One region of the Nocardia tengchongensis genome, then DNA from elsewhere that is predicted to be linked to it. Evidence: riboswitches for the same ligand, from Rfam matches in the RefSeq annotation. Region 1 holds a riboswitch; each other region holds the start of a gene.
The links. A riboswitch is a leader RNA that binds a small molecule or an ion and turns the genes downstream of it on or off. The one in region 1 is predicted to bind S-adenosylmethionine.

Region 1 (4,169 bases):
GACCGCTTCGGTCTCGGTCAGGAAGCCGTCGTGGCCGTCCTTGGAATGGATGACCTCGAGCCCCTTGGAACCGGGCAGCAGATCGGCCAGCTCCTGCTGGGTGCGCAGCGGGTAGAGCCGGTCCGAGTCCACCCCGCCGATCACACACGGCACCGGCGTCGAGGCCAGCGCCGCCGCGATGCCGCCACGGCCGCGACCCACGTCGTAGCGGTTCATCGCCTCGGTGAGCAGCACGTAGGTGCTCGGGTCGAAACGCGCGATCAGCTTGTCCGCCTGGTACTCCAGGTAGCTCTGCACCGCGTAGCGGCCGCCCGCGAGCGGATCCTCGTCGCCCTGGGCGTGATTCTCGAAGCGGTGGTCGAGTTCGCCCTCGGTGCGGTAGGTCAGGTGCGCGATGCGGCGGGCGATGCCCATGCCGGTCATGGGCGCGCGCCCGGTGCCGTGATAGTCGCCGCCCTGCCAGTCCGGATCGGCCTTGATGGCGGCGATCTGGGTGGTCTGGGTGCCGATCTGGTCGGCGGTGGCGCGCGCGCCGACCGCCAGCACCAGGGCCGCGCCGACCCGCTCGGGACGGCCGACCATCCATTCCAGCACCCGCATACCGCCCATGGAGCCGCCGATCGCGGCGGCCAGGCGGTCGATGCCGAGCAGATCGAAGAGCTTGGCCTCCGCGTTCACCTGGTCGCGGATGGACAGCTCGGGAAACCGTGTGCCCCAAGGCTTTCCGTCCGGGGCGAGGGAGGATGGACCGGTGCTGCCCTTGCAGCCGCCGAGCACGTTGGTGGCGATGACACACCACTCGCGGGTATCCAGGGGCGCGCCGGCGCCGACGACGCCGTCCCACCAGCCGGGCTGGCCGTGATGCACGTCGGCGGGACCCACCACGTGCGAGTCACCGGTCAGCGCGTGCTCCACCAGCACCACGTTGTCCGCGTTCGCGGATAGTTCGCCCCAGCGCTGCACCGCCAGCGTCGCATCGGGGATGACGACACCGTTCTCCAGCGTGAAGTCCCCGATGGCGATGCTGCCCAGCGTCCCGTCCGGCGGCGGTAGCAGCAGCTCCGCCGCATGCCGGGACGTTTGCGAGTCGATGTTCACGGTCAACTTGCCGCCGCCGTCAGTCCGCCGCGGAGATCCGCCAGGATGTCGCCGATGCCCTCGATACCCACGGCCAACCGCACCAGACCAGGCGTGACGCCGGAAGCCAGTTGCTCGGCGGGCGTCAGCTGGGAATGCGTGGTGGAAGCCGGGTGGATGACGAGCGAGCGCACATCCCCGATGTTAGCGACATGGCTGTGCAGCACCAGCGCCTCCACGAACTTCTTGCCCGCGTCGACGCCGCCGGCCAGCTCGAAGGACACGATCGCGCCGACGCCCTTCGGTGCCAGCTGTTTGCCCCGCTCGAACCAGGGCGAGGCGGGCAGTCCGGCGTAGTAGACCTTCTCGACACCCGGCTGTTCCGCCAGGAACTCCGCGACCGCCTGGGCATTGGCCACGTGCCGTTCGATGCGCAGGCTCAGCGTCTCGAGGCCCTGCGCAATGAGGAACGCGTTGAACGGCGAGACCGCCGCGCCCAGGTCGCGCAGCAGTTGCACGCGGGCCTTGAGCGCGAAGGCCGGAGCGCCGAGGTCGGCGAAGACCGCGCCGTGGTAGCTGGGGTCGGGGGTGGTGAAGCCGGGGAAACGGGACTCGCCCGCCGCGTTCTTCACGGTCCAGTCGAAGGTGCCGCCGTCGACGATCACGCCCGCCACCGCGGAACCGTGCCCGCCCAGGTACTTGGTGGCCGAGTGCACGACGATGTCGGCGCCCAGCCGCAGCGGCTGGATCAGGTACGGGGTGGCGACGGTGTTGTCCACGATGAGCGGCAGTCCGGCCGCGTGCGCGACCTCGGCGATGCCGGGAATGTCGAGGACCGAGCTGCTCGGGTTGGCGACGGTCTCGCCGTAGAACGCCTTGGTGTTGGGCCGCACGGCCGCACGCCACTGCTCGAGATCGTCCGGGTCCTCGACGAAGCTGACCTGGATGCCCAGCTTGGGCAGCGAGTAGTGCAGCAGGTTGTAGGTGCCGCCGTAGAGGTGCGGGCTGGCCACGATGTGGTCGCCGGCCTCGGCGAGATTCAGGATCGCGTAGGTCTCCGCCGCCTGCCCGGAGGCCAGCAGCAGCGCGGCCACACCGCCCTCGAGGGCGGCGATGCGCTGTTCCACCGCGTCCTGGGTGGGGTTCATGATGCGGGTGTAGATGTTGCCCGGCTCGGCGAGCCCGAACAGCGCGGCGGCGTGGTCGGTGTCGCGGAAGGCGTAGGACGTGGTCTGGTAGATGGGCAGGGCGCGGGCGCCGGTGGCCGGATCGGGAGACTGTCCGGCGTGGATCTGCTTGGTCTCGAAGGACCAGTTGGCCGGATCCAGGGTGCCGTCAGCCCCGGCGGCCTGGGCCGCGGTCGAGTCACTCATCTGTTCTGCTCCAAATGCGAGGTCGCCGAATGGCGGAAGTTTGACGTTATCGAGAAGCGAATGGGCTTCGACAACAACACATTTCGGTAGACCTCCTAGTTGCGCTTGCGTCCGGATCTCGAACGCCCGGTCTGCACCCGGAGCACCCCGCCGCAGCTGGAGGGTTGCCGATCAGCAAGCCGGGGCCTTAACGCTGATGCTCTTGACCTTTGCGCGATTCTAGCGGCCGTTCCGACCCCCCTACGCAGTGGGGTTTGTCGCATTCGCCAGGAGATTTTCCGCGTTCACGGGGGGAATTGTCGTGGCCGTTCCGCAGCACACCCGCCGGAATTCGCCGAACGCGGCCAGCACGTTCTCGGCGAGCTGGTGTGCGGTGGTGGCGGTGGTGCAGTCCGGGAACTCGGACTCGTCGTCGAATTCGCATTCCATGCCGATGCGCACGATGCCGTGCCAGGTGGCGGCGATGATCCGCACGGTCATGTGGTCCTGCGGCAGCCGCAGGCGTTCGGCGAGGACCTCGGTCATGGCGCGGGTCTTGGTCTCGGCCGACTCCATGCTGAGCGCGCGCACCGCGACGCTGTCGCGGCTGATGCGCTGCATTTGCTGGAACCACCGGAACGGGACGGGGGCGTCGGAGTCGATGATCTGGTCCACGACGGCCATGAACGCGCCCAGCAGCGCCTGCATCTCGTCGCCGGTGATCGGCTGTGCGCGCAGCTGATCGGCGAGCGCCTGTCCCCAGCCTTCGATGGGGGCGATGACGATCGCCTCCTTGCTGTCGAAGTACCGGTTCACGGTGCGCGGCGAGACGTCGGCGGCGTCGGCGATTTGTTCCACAGTGGTGGCATCGAACCCTTGGTCGTCGCACAGCCGCAGGGCGACGTCGATGATCCGGGTCCGGGTCTGCTGCTTCTTACGTTCACGCAGGCCGGGGCGATGGCGCGAGATCACACCGATGTGACTTGACAACTCCGACATGCCTCCATGGTAGGTCCTCGATGCTTCTTACTGTCACATTATGACAACTGTCGCAGTGCGACATTTTTCCCTTGACGCCAATTGTCAGTGGGGGTCACTATGGTGAAGCTGCCTTCGAACTCCAGAGGAGAGGCTCATGACCGTAGCGACGGACGCTCTCGGTACAGACGAAAAAGCAAGTCCCGCAAAAGATTCCAGGCGCTGGTTCGCGCTCGCCGTGATCGCGATGGCGCAGCTCATGGTGGTCCTGGACGCCACGATCGTCACCATTGCCATGCCGTTCGCTCAGCAGGATCTGCACATCAGCGACGGCGACAAGCAGTGGATCTTCACCGCTTACACCCTGATTTTCGGTGGTCTGCTGCTGCTCGGCGGCCGGCTCGCCGACTACCTCGGCCGCCGCCGCATCCTGATGATCGGCCTGGTCGGCTTCGCCGCGGCCTCCGCACTGGCCGGCCTCGCGCAGAACCAGGTCGAACTCTTCGCGGGCCGCGCGCTGCAGGGCGCGTTCGGCGCGCTGCTGGCTCCGGCCGCGTTGTCCCTGGTCTCGGTGACCTTCACCGAGGCCAAGGAGCGCGCTCGGGCCTTCGGCGTGTTCGCCGGCGTGTCCGCGGCCGGCGCTGCCCTCGGCCTGATCGCCGGTGGCGCGCTCGTCGAGTACGCGAACTGGCGCTGGTCGCTGCTGGTGAACACGCCGGTCGCGCTGCTGGCCCTGGTCGGCGCGTTCGTTTTCGTGGTCAA
Region 2 (4,169 bases), on a different contig from region 1:
CGCTGTGGGTGGCGGTGGCCTTCCTCGTCCTGTTCACGGTCGTGCGGAACACACCGTGGGGTACCTGGATCGCGCCCGTCTAGACGGAGCATGCTCTTGTTATGAGCGAATCATGGCTGGGCGAATCGCTGAAGGAGCGGGTGCGCGACAAGCTGATCCGTCAGCTCGAGGAGGACGGACCGCCCGATCCGGATCAGGAGGACACCCGGCAGGTGTCCGTCCAGGCCGATCTGGATGCGCTCGAGTCGGTCGCCGACGACGATCCGCTGGTCGAGATGCTCGCGGCCCGCTACGTCGTGCCCTGACCGACTCTCACCGGTGAGTCAGAATCCGCAGGGCGCCGCGCCTTCCGCAGACACGCCGAACGGGCGGGTCTCGGGGACCGGGTTCCAATGGCCTTCGGTGCGGGCGTAATTCCACGCCGGCCCGTGCCCGACCAGGGTGGCGATGGCGTCGACGAGACGGTCCACGTCGGCGGCGGTGGTGCCGAGACCGATGCTGGCGCGCAGGGCGGCGTCCACGCCGAGGCGGGCGAGCAGCGGGTGGGCGCAGAATCGGCCGTCGCGTACGCCGATGCCGTGTTCGGCGGACAGGTAGGCGGCGACCTGGCCCGGTTCGAAGCCGTCGACGGTGAACGCGACGATGCCGACGGCGTCGCTGCTGTCGCGCCAGATGCGCAGGAAGTTCACGCCCGGAACGGTTTTCAGGCCGTAGCGCAGGCGGTGGGTGAGGTACTGCTCGTGCTCGACGACGGTGGTCTCGTCGAGTTCGGTGAGGGCGTCGCAGGCGGCGGCCAGCGCGGCCACGCCGAGCACGTTGGGGGAGCCGGCCTCGTGGCGCTGCGGTGCGGGCGCCCAGTCGACGCCGTCGGTGGTGACCGAGCGGACCGCGCCGCCCCCGGCCAGGTACGGCTGCGCCGCGTCCAGCCAGTCCCGGCGGCCGACCAGGACGCCCGCGCCGAACGGGGCGTAGGCCTTGTGCCCGGAGAAGGCCAGGTAGTCGATGCCGGTGGTGCGCAGGTCGATGCGGCGGTGCGGGGCCAACTGGGCGGCGTCCACCAGGATGCGGGTGCCGCACTGGTGCGCGATCCAGGCGAGTCGTTCCAGCGGCAGCAGTTCGCCGGTCACGTTGGAGGCGCCGGTGATGGCCAGCAGCGCAGCGGGTTTCGAGCACAGCTCGGCGACCAGGCGCTGGATGGTCTCCTCGATGGTGTCGGCGACCGGCACCACCCGGCGGCCGTGGCGGGTCCAGGGCAGGAAGTTGGCGTGGTGTTCGACGTCGAGCACCACGGTGTCGCCGGGCACGCAGGCGGCCAGCAGGTTCAGCGAGTCGGTGGTGTTGCGGGTGAACACGACCACCTGGTCGTCGGCCGCGTTCAGGAAGCGGGCGACCGAGCCGCGGGCCGACTCGTAGCAGTCGGTGGAGACGCGGGAGGCGTAGCCCGCGCCCCGGTGCACGCTGGCGTAGAACGGGAGCAGCGCCGCGACGCGGTCGGTGACCTGCTTCAACGCGGGGGCGCTGGCGGCGTAGTCGAAGTTGGCGTACCCGGTGGTCCCGCCCTGGACGAGTGGAACCTGCAGGTCACAGCCGGTTACGGTGGCGAGGGGGGTGCAGGTCTGGTCGGCGAATGCGGTCATCACGAAATCCCATCGGATTCATGGACGCGCGATCGGCTGTGCTGCCTGGAGCAGAAAGAACGATCGAGAGTCCGCGCTTGCCGCGCCCGGTCGGGCGACGGCCCGGTCGTCACCCGGAGCACCCCGCCGCGGTGGAGGGTTGCCGACCAGCTAGCCGGGGCTTGACGCTGGTACTCATGACCTGATTGCGAGACTGGCAGACCCATCGCGGGCTTGTCAACCCTGCCCGGCGCCGGCCTGTCGGGTCAGATCTTCGTGGCGGTGACGCAGCGTTCGATGTCGGGGACCCGCTCGCCGCCGCGGCCGAGCGGTGTCAGGAAGCGCTCGGTGTACTCCCCTCCGCCGACTTGTTCGACCTCGCGCCAGCCGTGTTCGGCGAGCAGTCCGGACACGCTGCCAGGGTGCAGCCCGAAGCGCCAGATGCCCTGTCCGGCAACGAATCTGCGATGGGCGGCCGGGCAGCCGTCGAGGTTCGTCCCGGCGATGAAGTCCTGACGGATATAGCTGAAGATCAGGTGGCTCCCCGAAGGCGCGGTAGCGAGAGTTTTCAGGGTGGCGTGCACCGCCGTCTCGGTGAGGTATTGGGTCACGCCCTCCCAGAGAAACAGGGTTTTCGCGTCGGTGCGGTAGCCGGATTCGGCGAGTCCGGTGGCGAGGTCCTGCCGCTCGAAGTCGATCGCCACCGGAACAACGTTGCCGGGCAGGGGGATTCGGCGCTGTTTGAGCGCGATGTTCACCGGTAGGTCCACCTCGAAGGCCGGTATCGCGGCGGGTGCGGCGAGGCGGCAGGCGCGGGTGTCGAGGCCCGCGCCGAGTACGACGAGGGCTTCGGTGTCGTGCAGCAGGGCGGCGGTCTGCTCGTCGAAGTACCGCTTCCGGCAGGCCAGGCTGTTCCAGATGCCGGGGTCCTGCCGGTCCATGAGCCGGCGCAGCCAGCGCCGGGTGCGCTGCCGGCGCACCAGCGGGCGCAGTCCCGCGGGCAGTGTGCGAATGGCCAGATCGTCTGCCAGTAGCCGCTTTTCCGCCGGCATGGCGCTCTCGGTGGCGGCGATGAGCATGGGGATCAGGGAGGTGCTCGCGGCGTTGTCGACCATGACGGCGTTACTCTTTCTGCATCCGACAAGTATCTGAATGAGGACAGTAGTTGCATGGATGCAGATAAATCTACCCTGCTGTCACAGGGCAGTGCCGCCTACCGCGAGTACCTCACCGCGCAGGCGGTGGCCGCGCACGTCACCGCGCAGGCGCTCGGGCTGGGCCCGACCGACTTCTTCGGGCTCAATCTGATCGCCCTCGCGGGCTCTATGACCGCCGGTGAGCTGGCCGAACGGACGGGGTTGTCCACGGGCGCGGTCACCCGGCTCATCGACCGGCTGGAACGGGCGGGCTATGTCCGGCGCGCGCCGGATCCGGCCGATCGCCGCAAGGTGGTGGTCGAGCCCACGCCCGATCCCGACGGCCGGATCGACGCGGTGCTCGCGCCACAGCGGACCCGGATGGGCGAGGTGTTCGCCGACTTCGAACCGCGGCAGCTGGTGGTCCTGTTCGACTACTTCGCCCGGGCTGCGATCGCGCTGCGCCAGACCGCACACGACCTCCAGGGCGACTGAGGGCGTGTGACCAAGGACACCGGCGAATTGGAAAAATCATCCGAAAGTTGGAGTGGGTGGGCCGCAAAGTTCGAATCGCGCGATCGTTGCTGGGGCGTAGGGTCTATGAGGAAGTTAGGGTAGCCAAAGTGTGGTGCCCCGGAGTTGACCACGAGGAGCCCGACCATGTTGGACACGGACACCAGCGCCCCGTTCTCGACGCTCATTCGCACCGCGACCGAGCAGCAGCACAACGAGGCGGAGCACTCCACGTTCATGCGTGACATGCTGACCGGTCAGCTCGGCGTCGACGCCTTCCTGCGCTACACCGGGCAGCTCTGGTTCGTCTACGAGGCCCTCGAAAAGCATTCCACCGCACTGGCTTCCGACTCGGTCGCGGGTCCGTTCGTGAAGCCGGAGCTGGCGCGCCTGGCCGCGCTCGAGACCGATCTGGCGCACCTCGGCGGCGCGAACTGGCGCGACGAGCTGCAGCCGCTGCCCTCGACCGCCGCCTACGCCGCCCGCATCGAAGAGTGCGCGCAGGAGTGGCCGGCCGGATACGTCGTCCACCACTACACCCGCTACCTGGGTGATCTCTCCGGCGGCCAGGTCATTCGCGGCACCGCCGAGAAGCTGTGGGATCTGCCCAAGAAGGGCGACGGCGTGCGCTTCTACGTCTTCGACGAGATCACCAATCCCGCCGCGTTCAAGCGCGAGTACCGCGAGGCCCTGGACCAGCTTCCCCTCGAAGGTCCCGAGGTCGATCGGGTGCTCGACGAAGCGCGGTTGGCGTTCACGATGAACACCGACCTGTTCCGTGAACTGGGCGCTCTTTCCGCCTCTCCGCGTATTTAGCGGGCGGCTGGGAGCCGTCGGGGTTGGCGACCCGTGCCGGCGGTTGGGTGCCGAACCAATTCTGGACGTACCCGGTGAGTTACCCGGG
Region 3 (4,169 bases), on a different contig from region 1:
GACGGCGCTGATCAGCTATTTTGCGGCGAACTAAGATCATTCCGGGGGTGGGAACCATCCCACTGGAGACGACAATGAGTGCATACCGTGAGATCTTCCGAAATGTCCTCATCAATAGCCTCGCCTCGATGGGATTCGGGGCGTTGGTTATGATTGTCCCGGTGTCCGCGCACGCCGACGCGGACTACGGAAACGGCTGTGTTCTGTACTCCGACAACACATCAGCAACTGTGGACTCATTGCGGTTCAGATGTGACCTCGGACAGCTGGACGCCGTCTATCGAGGCGCCCCCCTGGGCGACGTTCCGGTCGGCACGAAGGACGGCTGGGTCGCCGAGCCCCGCGGCATGCAGCCCTGGGCGCCCCTGGTCTGGATCGGCAAGAACTTCTACGGCGGTCCGGCCGGCGGATATCTGCTGAACCGCATGACCGGCGCGGGCCTGGAAGCCTGGCAGGCCAACGTCTACCCGGGTCCGTCGGTCGTCGACGGCGGGCCCACTTGGATCCTCGACTACGCCCCCTCCCCGACCCCGAATCTGTACGACGAGATCCGCGAAGTCACCCCCGGCGTATGGCTCGGGTATTCCTGGCTGCGCCAGGGCGGTGACTACGGGCAGCCGGTGAGTTTCATCCTGGCCTGACCCGGCGCGGCTTCGGATCAGAGCGCACGTAACCGTCGTGCCCGGTGGTCTCGAATTGATAGACGTGGACTCCATTGTCCACGAAAGGAATTCGATGACCACCGTGCCGCACATCCATGCTCCCGCCCCGCCGGGGCGCACCATCGGGGCCGTCTGCGCGGTCGGCATCCTGGTGGTCGGCCAGCTGTATGTGGTGCTGCCGGTGCTGAACCGGATCGCGGGGGACTGGGATACCTCCAAGTCCGCGGCCACCTGGACGACGACCGCGTTCGGGCTGGCCTACGGTGCGGGCTTCCTGGTGACCGGACCCCTCTCCGACCGGTGGGGCCGGCGGCCGGTCATCGTCGGCGGACTGGCGGCGAGCGTGATCAGCAGCCTGCTGGTGGCGGCCGCGCCGGGGCTGGTGACCGGGCTGTCGGCGCGAATCCTGCAGGGGCTCACCGCATCCTTCTTCGCACCGGCCGCGTTCGCGTACTTCTCGGAGCGGATCGCGCCCGAGCGCAGGATCTTCGCCCTCACCTGCTTGACGAGCTCGTTCCTCGGGGCGGGAGTGGTGGCACAGGTGCTGGCCCAGCTCATCGGGAACGCGCTGGGGTGGCGGGCGATCTTCGTCGCGGGCGCCGTGGCTTTCGCAGTGTCGGCGGTGACGCTGCGGTTGGTGCTGCAACCGCCCCGAGACGAGGCCGGGCTCGCGCCGGATTCCACGGAACCGACGGCCACGGCGCGGTCGGTGACACCGGGTGCGGTGTTCGGGCCCTTCCTGAGCCTGCTCCGGCAATCCCGCCTGGCCCTGCTGTATCTGAGCTGCCTGGCGATCCTGGGCTCCTTCGTCGGCGTCTACACCGGCATTCAGCTCGTTCCGCCCGACGGTGTCGGCTCCGGCAATGCCGCCCTGCTCGCGTTGCGGGCCAGTGCGATTCCCGCCATGGTGGCGATCCCGCTGCTGGCCGGACGGCTGGGGGTGATCGCCGCGCCCACCCGGCTCGTCGTCGCCCTCGGGGCGGCGGCCCTGGCCGTGGCCGTGACCGCGGTGCCGCTGGGCGGTGTGTGGGTGGCGGCGTGGTTGTTCGTGTTCGTCGCCGCCATCGCCGTGGCCGCCCCGGCGGCGGTCCAGACGATCACCGCCCGAGCCGGGGAGGCGCGCGGCGCCGCCACCGCGCTGTACACCTTCGCCCTGTTCTTGGGTGCGAGCGCGGGGCCGCAGCTGGCCGATCTGGTTGCGCGGCACGGCTATCCGGCGGTCGCGCTGGCCGTCGCCGCGCTCGCGGCCGCGGGTGCGGCGCTGGCGGCCGTCTCCGAACGCAACTGATCCAGGTTTCAATCGCCGTGGTCGAAATGATTCTCGAAAATAGCTGGGCCACTTAGCGTTTCGGTCACGGTCATCAGTTCCAGCGCGAAGCCCCGGCTCGCTGGGCGGCAACCCTCCACGACGGTGGGGTGCTCCGGGTGACGACCGGATGGCGGCGAGCGTCGCCATAAGCGTCTTGTTCTCGGAGGGAAAATGTCTGTAGCTCAACTCGATTCGGCGTCCGCGACCGCGGCGGTGGCGGACGTCGGCGAGGTGCTGCTGGTGGCCGACCGGTTCCGCGGGATCGCCGCGGATGATCGGGCCTTCACCGTGTCCGGGCTGGTGGCCGCGTTGCGCGGCGGCCGCTGGCGGGACGCGGAGGGGCCCTTGCGGGTTCGGCTCGGGCAGGGGGTGACCCGCCACGATCTCGACTACGTCGAGCATGTGGCGATCGTGCACGCCCCGGCCGGGCTGCGGATCGACGGCGCGGTCGCCGAACCGGCCCCGCGCCATCAGGTCCACAAGTATCAGCATTCGAATGTCCTGCTGGCCGGACTGGTCCGGGAATCGGAGACCGCGTTCCGGGCCGATCTGCGCATCCACGGTGACAACGAACTGTTGCTCGACCATCAGACCGGCGAGCACGTGCAGGGCATCGTGATCGTGGAGGCGGTGCGGCAGCTGTTCCTCGGCGCGTTCGAGCTGGAGTACGGCCGCCGCTGGCCCGAACAGCACTTCTACATCGTCTGGAACAGTATCGAATTGGAGTTCAAGTCCTTCCTGTTCCCGCTGCCCGCCACCCTGAACGCGACACTGACGCCGATCGCCATCGACGACCCGGCCAAACTGGAATTCACCATCGAGGTGGAGGTGCGCCAGCTCGGCCGCGCCGTCGCCACCACGCGCATCGGCTACGCCGCCCTGCCCAACGAGCGCATCACGCAGATCGAACGGCACAAGGCGGCCAAGGCGATCGCCGCCTACCTGGACGCGGCCGCATGAGCGCGGTGACGGGCGCGGCGTTCTTCGACGTCGACGAAACCCTGATCACCGTCAAGAGCATGTTCGCGTTCCTGCGCTTCTGGCTGGCCGAGAACGGCGACGACGGCAGCGAATACGCGCGGCTCACCGCGGAAATTCAGCAGCGGGCCGCGGCGGGCGCGCCGCGGGAGGAGGTCAACCGGCACTACTACCGGGCCTACCGCGGGGTCGCGACCGAAGCGCTGAGCGCGGCCGGGCAGCGCTGGTTCTCGGAATTCTCGGCGGGTGACGCTGTCTACTACGCCGACGCGGTGGAAAGGCTGCGCGCGCATCGTGATTCCGGGCACGCGACGGTGCTGCTGTCGGGTTCGTTCCGGGCGGCCGTCGCGCCGGTCGCCGCGGCCGTCGGGGCCGATCACGTCATCACCACCACGCCGGTCGTCGACGAGGACGGCGTGCTCACCGGCGAGGTGTGGCGGCCGATGATCGGTGCGGCCAAGGCGGCGGCGGTCACCGACTTCCTGCGCGAGCACGGCATCGATCAGGAGCACAGCTACGGCTACGGCGACCACGCCAGCGACCTGCCGTTCCTGAAAGCCGTCGCACACCCGGGATATCGCGGTGACGACGCCGTGCTCGCCGCGCACGGCACCGGCTGGATCCATCTCACCGATCGGGTCGGCGCGTCCGTCGGCGACCCGGGCCGTCTGCTCTCCGACGAGGAAGTGCTCTCCGTATGGTGACCAAGAGGTACGAACTCACCCCGACCACGCAGGGGCCGCTGTATCCGCCGAGCGAAGTGCTCGACGGCAAGGGCGATTTCATCGTCGTGGGATATCTGACCGAACCCGGGCCGGGCCACACCGTCACCCGGCGGTGGGGGCGGGCGATCGTCGCCGACGACACGCCGGTACCCGCCTTCGGCGGTCTGGCCCCCTACACGATCGTGCGCGAACTGCCCGAGGAGCTGACGGACGAGGATGCCGCGATTGTGTTGCACACGCTGCCGCTTCCGCTGCCCGCCAACAACTATCCGGTGGTGTTCGCGCCCGATCAGCGACCCGACGCGGCCGCGGTGACGCGGCCCAGCTACCCGTTCCACGAGACGCCGATCCCGGATTTCCGTCCCGAGGACGGGCGCAAGCTGTCCGGCCCGGTGACGCTGGGGGAGTGGCTGCGGGCGCGCGGCACCCTCGAGGTGACCGTCGATGAGGACGCGCGGCAGGGCGAGTTCCGGTTCGAGTTCGGCGGGCTCGTGC
Region 4 (4,169 bases), on a different contig from region 1:
ATCTCGTCGCGCTCGACGACCTTGACCCGCTCGCGGCCCTGCGGCTCGCCGAGGGCGCGCTCGTGCGCGTCGAGGCGGTACCAGCCGGCCCAGGTGGTGAACGGGATGCCCTTGCCCTCGAGGAACTCGGTCACGGCCTCCAGCTCCGGCTTGGCGGCCGGGGCGAAGTTCGCGGCGTCGTCGAGCAGGCAGGCGATGGTCTCGTTGGCGTCGCCCTTGGTGTGGCCGATGAGGCCGACCGGGCCGCGCTTGATCCAGCCGGTGACGTAGGTAGCGGGCATGTAGCGAGCCGCGCCGTCGGCGTCCTCGTCGATGATCACGCGACCGGCCTCGTTGGGCACGGTGCCGGCCTGGTCGTCGAAGGGCAGGGCCGGGATGTTCTGCGACAGGTAGCCGACCGCGCGATACACGGCCTGGATGTCCCAGTCCTTGAACTCGCCGGTGCCCTTGCAGTTTCCGGTGCCGTCGAGCTGGGTGCGCTCGGTGCGCAGGCCGACGACCTTGCCGTTCTCGCCGAGGATCTCGGCCGGGTTCTCGAAGAAGTGCAGGAACAGCTTGTGCGGGCGGTTGCCGACGTCGCGGATGGCCCACTGCTCGAGGGTGTTGCAGATCATGTCGACCTGCTTGGAGTGCCGGCGCGCGGCCTCGGAGCCCTCGTCGTAGTCGATGTCCTCGGGGTCGACGATGACCTCGATGGTCGGCGAGTGGTCGAGCTCGCGCAGCTCGAGCGGGGTGAACTTGGCCTGCGCGGGACCGCGGCGGCCGAACACGTGCACTTCCAGGGCCTTGTTGGCCAGGAGGCCCTCGTGGACGTTCGGCGGGATCTCGGTGGGCAGCAGTTCGTCGCCGGTCTTGGCGAGCACGCGCGCCACGTCGAGGGCGACGTTGCCGACGCCGAGCACGGCGACCTTCTCCGCGTCCAGCGGCCAGGTGCGGGCGACGTCGGGGTGGCCGTCGTACCAGGACACGAAGTCCGCGGCGCCGTAGGAGCCGTCCAGGTCGATGCCGGGCACGCCCAGGGCGCGGTCGGCGTTGGCACCGGTGGAGAAGATGACCGCGTCGTAGAACTGCTGCAGGTCCTCGAGGGTGATGTCGACGCCGTAGTCGATATTGCCGAGCAGGCGGACCTGCGGCTTGTCGAGCACCTTGTGCAGCGCGGTGATGATGCCCTTGATGCGCGGGTGGTCGGGCGCGACGCCGTAGCGGATCAGGCCGAAGGGCGCGGGCATGCGCTCGTAGAGATCGATGCTCACGTCCGCGTCGGACTTCATCAACGCGTCGGCGGCGTAGATGCCGGCCGGTCCTGCGCCCACGATCGCAATGCGTAGCGGGCGGGTCGCTGCACTCTGTTCGGTCATTCTTCCGCGCACCCTCTTTGGGTCGAAACTAACTTGCCGTCAAAACTCAGCCGTCGTTCTTAGCTTAGGCTAAGTTGACGCCCTGACCTCGGCGACCTTCGTTGGCCCCCGACGCTGCAGCGTTGCTGCGTAGTCTTGCTATTCCCGCGCTGGGGCGGAAATTCTGCTGATTCTATCGAGGGCGCACCGCGGTCTTTGCCAGCAGGGTGCGGGGGCGCGTCGGCGACCAGGCATGATTTACCCATGAGCGACGTCGAGGAGACCCCGGTCCCGATCGACCAGAACGAGACCCGCAGCATGTGGCCGTTCCTGGTGGCGGCGGGCATCATCGCCTTCGTGATCCTGGGCATCGTGATCGCGACGCTGATCTCGCCGGTTGAGAAGAATGTCACAGAATCCGATCGGCTGGCGCTGTCGGCGACCAACTTCATCATGTCCCGCAATGACACCGGCAAATACGATCCGACCCTGTCCTGCAAGGGTTTCGACGAGAAGCTCTCACCGTTGCGGGCCGCGGTGGAGAGCGGCGGCACCATTGCCTTCAGCAAGCTGACCGATGCGGCTATCGACGGTGACAAGGCCACCGCGCAGGTCTCTTTCACCGTCGCGGGCGCCCCGAGCACTACGCCCTGGCACTTCTCGAAAGAGAATTCCCGCTGGTTGGTCTGTAATTCGTGACAACGGCCGAATGGCCCGCGGGGGTTTGACAGGGGGCCCGTTTTTTCGGCAGTCTTCTTCCAGGTCATGAGTGCCAGCGCCAAGCCCCGGCTCGCTGGTCGGCAACCCTCCTCCGCGGTGGGGTGCTCCGGGTGACGACCTGGCCTCGCATCGGAGAGCGGTGCGGCAAGTGCGGATTTTCAGGAGGTACAAGTGAGCTACGCCGGTGACATCACGCCGAAGGCGGCGTGGGAGTTGTTGCGCGACAATCCGGATGCGGTCCTGGTGGACGTGCGCACCGAGGCCGAGTGGCGGTTCGTCGGCGTGCCCGACACCAGCGGTATCGGCCGCCCGACCGCCCTGATCGAGTGGGTCAGCGCCGTCGGCACCCCGAATGCGCGGTTCACCGACCAGCTGCGGCAGTCGCTGGCCGACCGGGCCGCGGACTCGGACGCCCCCGTCATCTTCATCTGCCGTTCCGGCCAGCGCTCCATCGGCGCGGCCACCGCCGCCACCACCCTCGGCATCACCCCGTCCTACAACGTGGTCGACGGTTTCGAGGGTGCGCTCGACGGTCAGGGGCATCGCGGCAGCACCGGTTGGCGCGCCGACGGTCTGCCCTGGCGTCAGTCATGAGCTCTGCTCGGGCGGCAGCCATGAGTTTCGTGTCCGGCCGGACCACTGGGAGGCAGTCATGATCACCGGCGGCTCTTTCGACAAACCGCTCCCCGAGGGTGTCGGCCCCGCCACCCAGGCGGTGCGCGGCGGCACCCGGCGTTCCGGGTTCGACGAGACCTCCGAGGCGCTGTTCCTCAATTCGGGTTTCGTCTACGAGAGCGCCGAGGCCGCGGAGGCTTCGTTCACCGGCGATATCCAGCATTTCGTCTACTCGCGCTACGGCAACCCGACGGTCGCCATGTTCGAGGAGCGGCTGCGCCTGATCGACGGCGCGGAGGCCTGTTTCGCCACCGCCTCGGGCATGTCCGCGGTGTTCACCGCGCTGGGTGCGCTGCTCGGCGCCGGTGACCGCCTGGTCGCGGCGCGCAGCCTGTTCGGTTCCTGCTTCGTGGTGGCCAACGAGATCCTGCCGCGCTGGGGTGTGGAGACCGTCTTCGTCGACGGTGAGGATCTGGACCAGTGGGAGCAGGCGCTGTCGGTGCCCACCCAGGCCGTCTTCTTCGAGACGCCGTCCAATCCGATGCAGACCCTGACCGATGTGCGCGCGGTGTCCGATCTGGCGCACGCGGCGGGCGCGAAGGTGGTGCTGGACAACGTCTTCGCCACCCCGCTGCTGCAGCGCGGTTTCGATCTGGGCGCGGACATCACCGTGTATTCGGGCACCAAGCACATCGACGGCCAGGGCCGGGTGCTCGGTGGCGCGATCCTGGGTCCGAAGGACTACATCGACGGCCCGGTGAAGAACCTGATGCGGCACACGGGTCCGGCGATGAGCCCGTTCAACGCCTGGACCCTGCTGAAGGGTCTGGAGACCATGCCGCTGCGCCTGCGCCAGTCGGTGGATTCCGCCCTGAAGGTCGCCGAGTTCCTGGAGGCGCATCCGGCGGTGGCGTGGGTGAAGTACCCGTTCCTGTCCTCGCATCCGCAGTACGAGCTGGCCAAGCGGCAGATGTCGGGTGGCGGCACGGTGATCACCTTCGAGCTGAAGGCTCCGGAGAACGAGGCCAAGAAGCGCGCGTTCGAGGTGCTGAACCGGCTGCGGATCATCGACATCTCGAACAACCTCGGTGACGCGAAGACCCTGATCACCCACCCGGCGACCACGACCCACCGGGCCATGGGCCCGGAAGGCCGTGCGGCCGTGGGCCTTACCGATGGGGTGCTGCGCATCTCCATCGGCCTGGAGGATGTCGAGGACCTGATCAACGATCTCGATCACGCGCTGAGCTGATCCGCCGATCTCGCCGAAAGGGCCGGAACCCGCTGGGTTCCGGCCCTTTCGTCATTCTGCGCGTCCAGAGTTATTGACAGCATGCTGTCAAACATGACAGCATGCTGTCATGATGAAAACAGTCCACATGGCCGTGTACGACACCTTCTCGGACTGGGAGGTCGGCCACGCGACCGCGCACATCAACCGCGAACTCTGGCACCGCGAACCGGGCACCTGGCAGGTCAAGACGGTCGCCATCAGCG

Region 2: linked by a shared signal. The riboswitch ahead of ACYVKL_RS18635 (aminotransferase class V-fold PLP-dependent enzyme) and the one ahead of ACYVKL_RS10585 (bifunctional o-acetylhomoserine/o-acetylserine sulfhydrylase) in region 1 are both predicted to bind S-adenosylmethionine.
Region 3: linked by a shared signal. The riboswitch ahead of ACYVKL_RS36835 (AfsA-related hotdog domain-containing protein) and the one ahead of ACYVKL_RS10585 (bifunctional o-acetylhomoserine/o-acetylserine sulfhydrylase) in region 1 are both predicted to bind S-adenosylmethionine.
Region 4: linked by a shared signal. The riboswitch ahead of ACYVKL_RS22570 (rhodanese-like domain-containing protein) and the one ahead of ACYVKL_RS10585 (bifunctional o-acetylhomoserine/o-acetylserine sulfhydrylase) in region 1 are both predicted to bind S-adenosylmethionine.

Annotation. Positions count from the first base shown of each region.
Region 1 is NZ_BAAGUM010000005.1:444,152-448,320, forward strand. It holds gene metX (homoserine O-acetyltransferase MetX) at 1-1,059, opposite strand, end outside; gene ACYVKL_RS10585 (bifunctional o-acetylhomoserine/o-acetylserine sulfhydrylase) at 1,101-2,450, opposite strand; SAM riboswitch class IV at 2,547-2,658, opposite strand; gene ACYVKL_RS10590 (TetR/AcrR family transcriptional regulator) at 2,691-3,428, opposite strand; gene ACYVKL_RS10595 (MFS transporter) at 3,565-4,169, shown strand, end outside.
Region 2 is NZ_BAAGUM010000006.1:1,660,392-1,664,560, reverse strand. It holds gene ACYVKL_RS18645 (DUF2752 domain-containing protein) at 1-83, shown strand, start outside; gene ACYVKL_RS18640 (hypothetical protein) at 102-305, shown strand; gene ACYVKL_RS18635 (aminotransferase class V-fold PLP-dependent enzyme) at 324-1,637, opposite strand; SAM riboswitch class IV at 1,706-1,819, opposite strand; gene ACYVKL_RS18630 (SAM-dependent methyltransferase) at 1,883-2,731, opposite strand; gene ACYVKL_RS18625 (MarR family transcriptional regulator) at 2,786-3,247, shown strand; gene ACYVKL_RS18620 (biliverdin-producing heme oxygenase) at 3,413-4,081, shown strand.
Region 3 is NZ_BAAGUM010000019.1:258,525-262,693, reverse strand. It holds gene ACYVKL_RS36845 (hypothetical protein) at 162-641, shown strand; gene ACYVKL_RS36840 (MFS transporter) at 736-1,950, shown strand; SAM riboswitch class IV at 2,019-2,129, shown strand; gene ACYVKL_RS36835 (AfsA-related hotdog domain-containing protein) at 2,143-2,931, shown strand; gene ACYVKL_RS36830 (HAD family hydrolase) at 2,928-3,653, shown strand; gene ACYVKL_RS36825 (hypothetical protein) at 3,647-4,169, shown strand, end outside.
Region 4 is NZ_BAAGUM010000006.1:2,507,933-2,512,101, forward strand. It holds gene ACYVKL_RS22560 (FAD-dependent oxidoreductase) at 1-1,358, opposite strand, end outside; gene ACYVKL_RS22565 (Rv0361 family membrane protein) at 1,602-2,036, shown strand; SAM riboswitch class IV at 2,099-2,214, shown strand; gene ACYVKL_RS22570 (rhodanese-like domain-containing protein) at 2,229-2,651, shown strand; gene ACYVKL_RS22575 (O-succinylhomoserine sulfhydrylase) at 2,710-3,924, shown strand; gene ACYVKL_RS22580 (type 1 glutamine amidotransferase family protein) at 4,034-4,169, shown strand, end outside.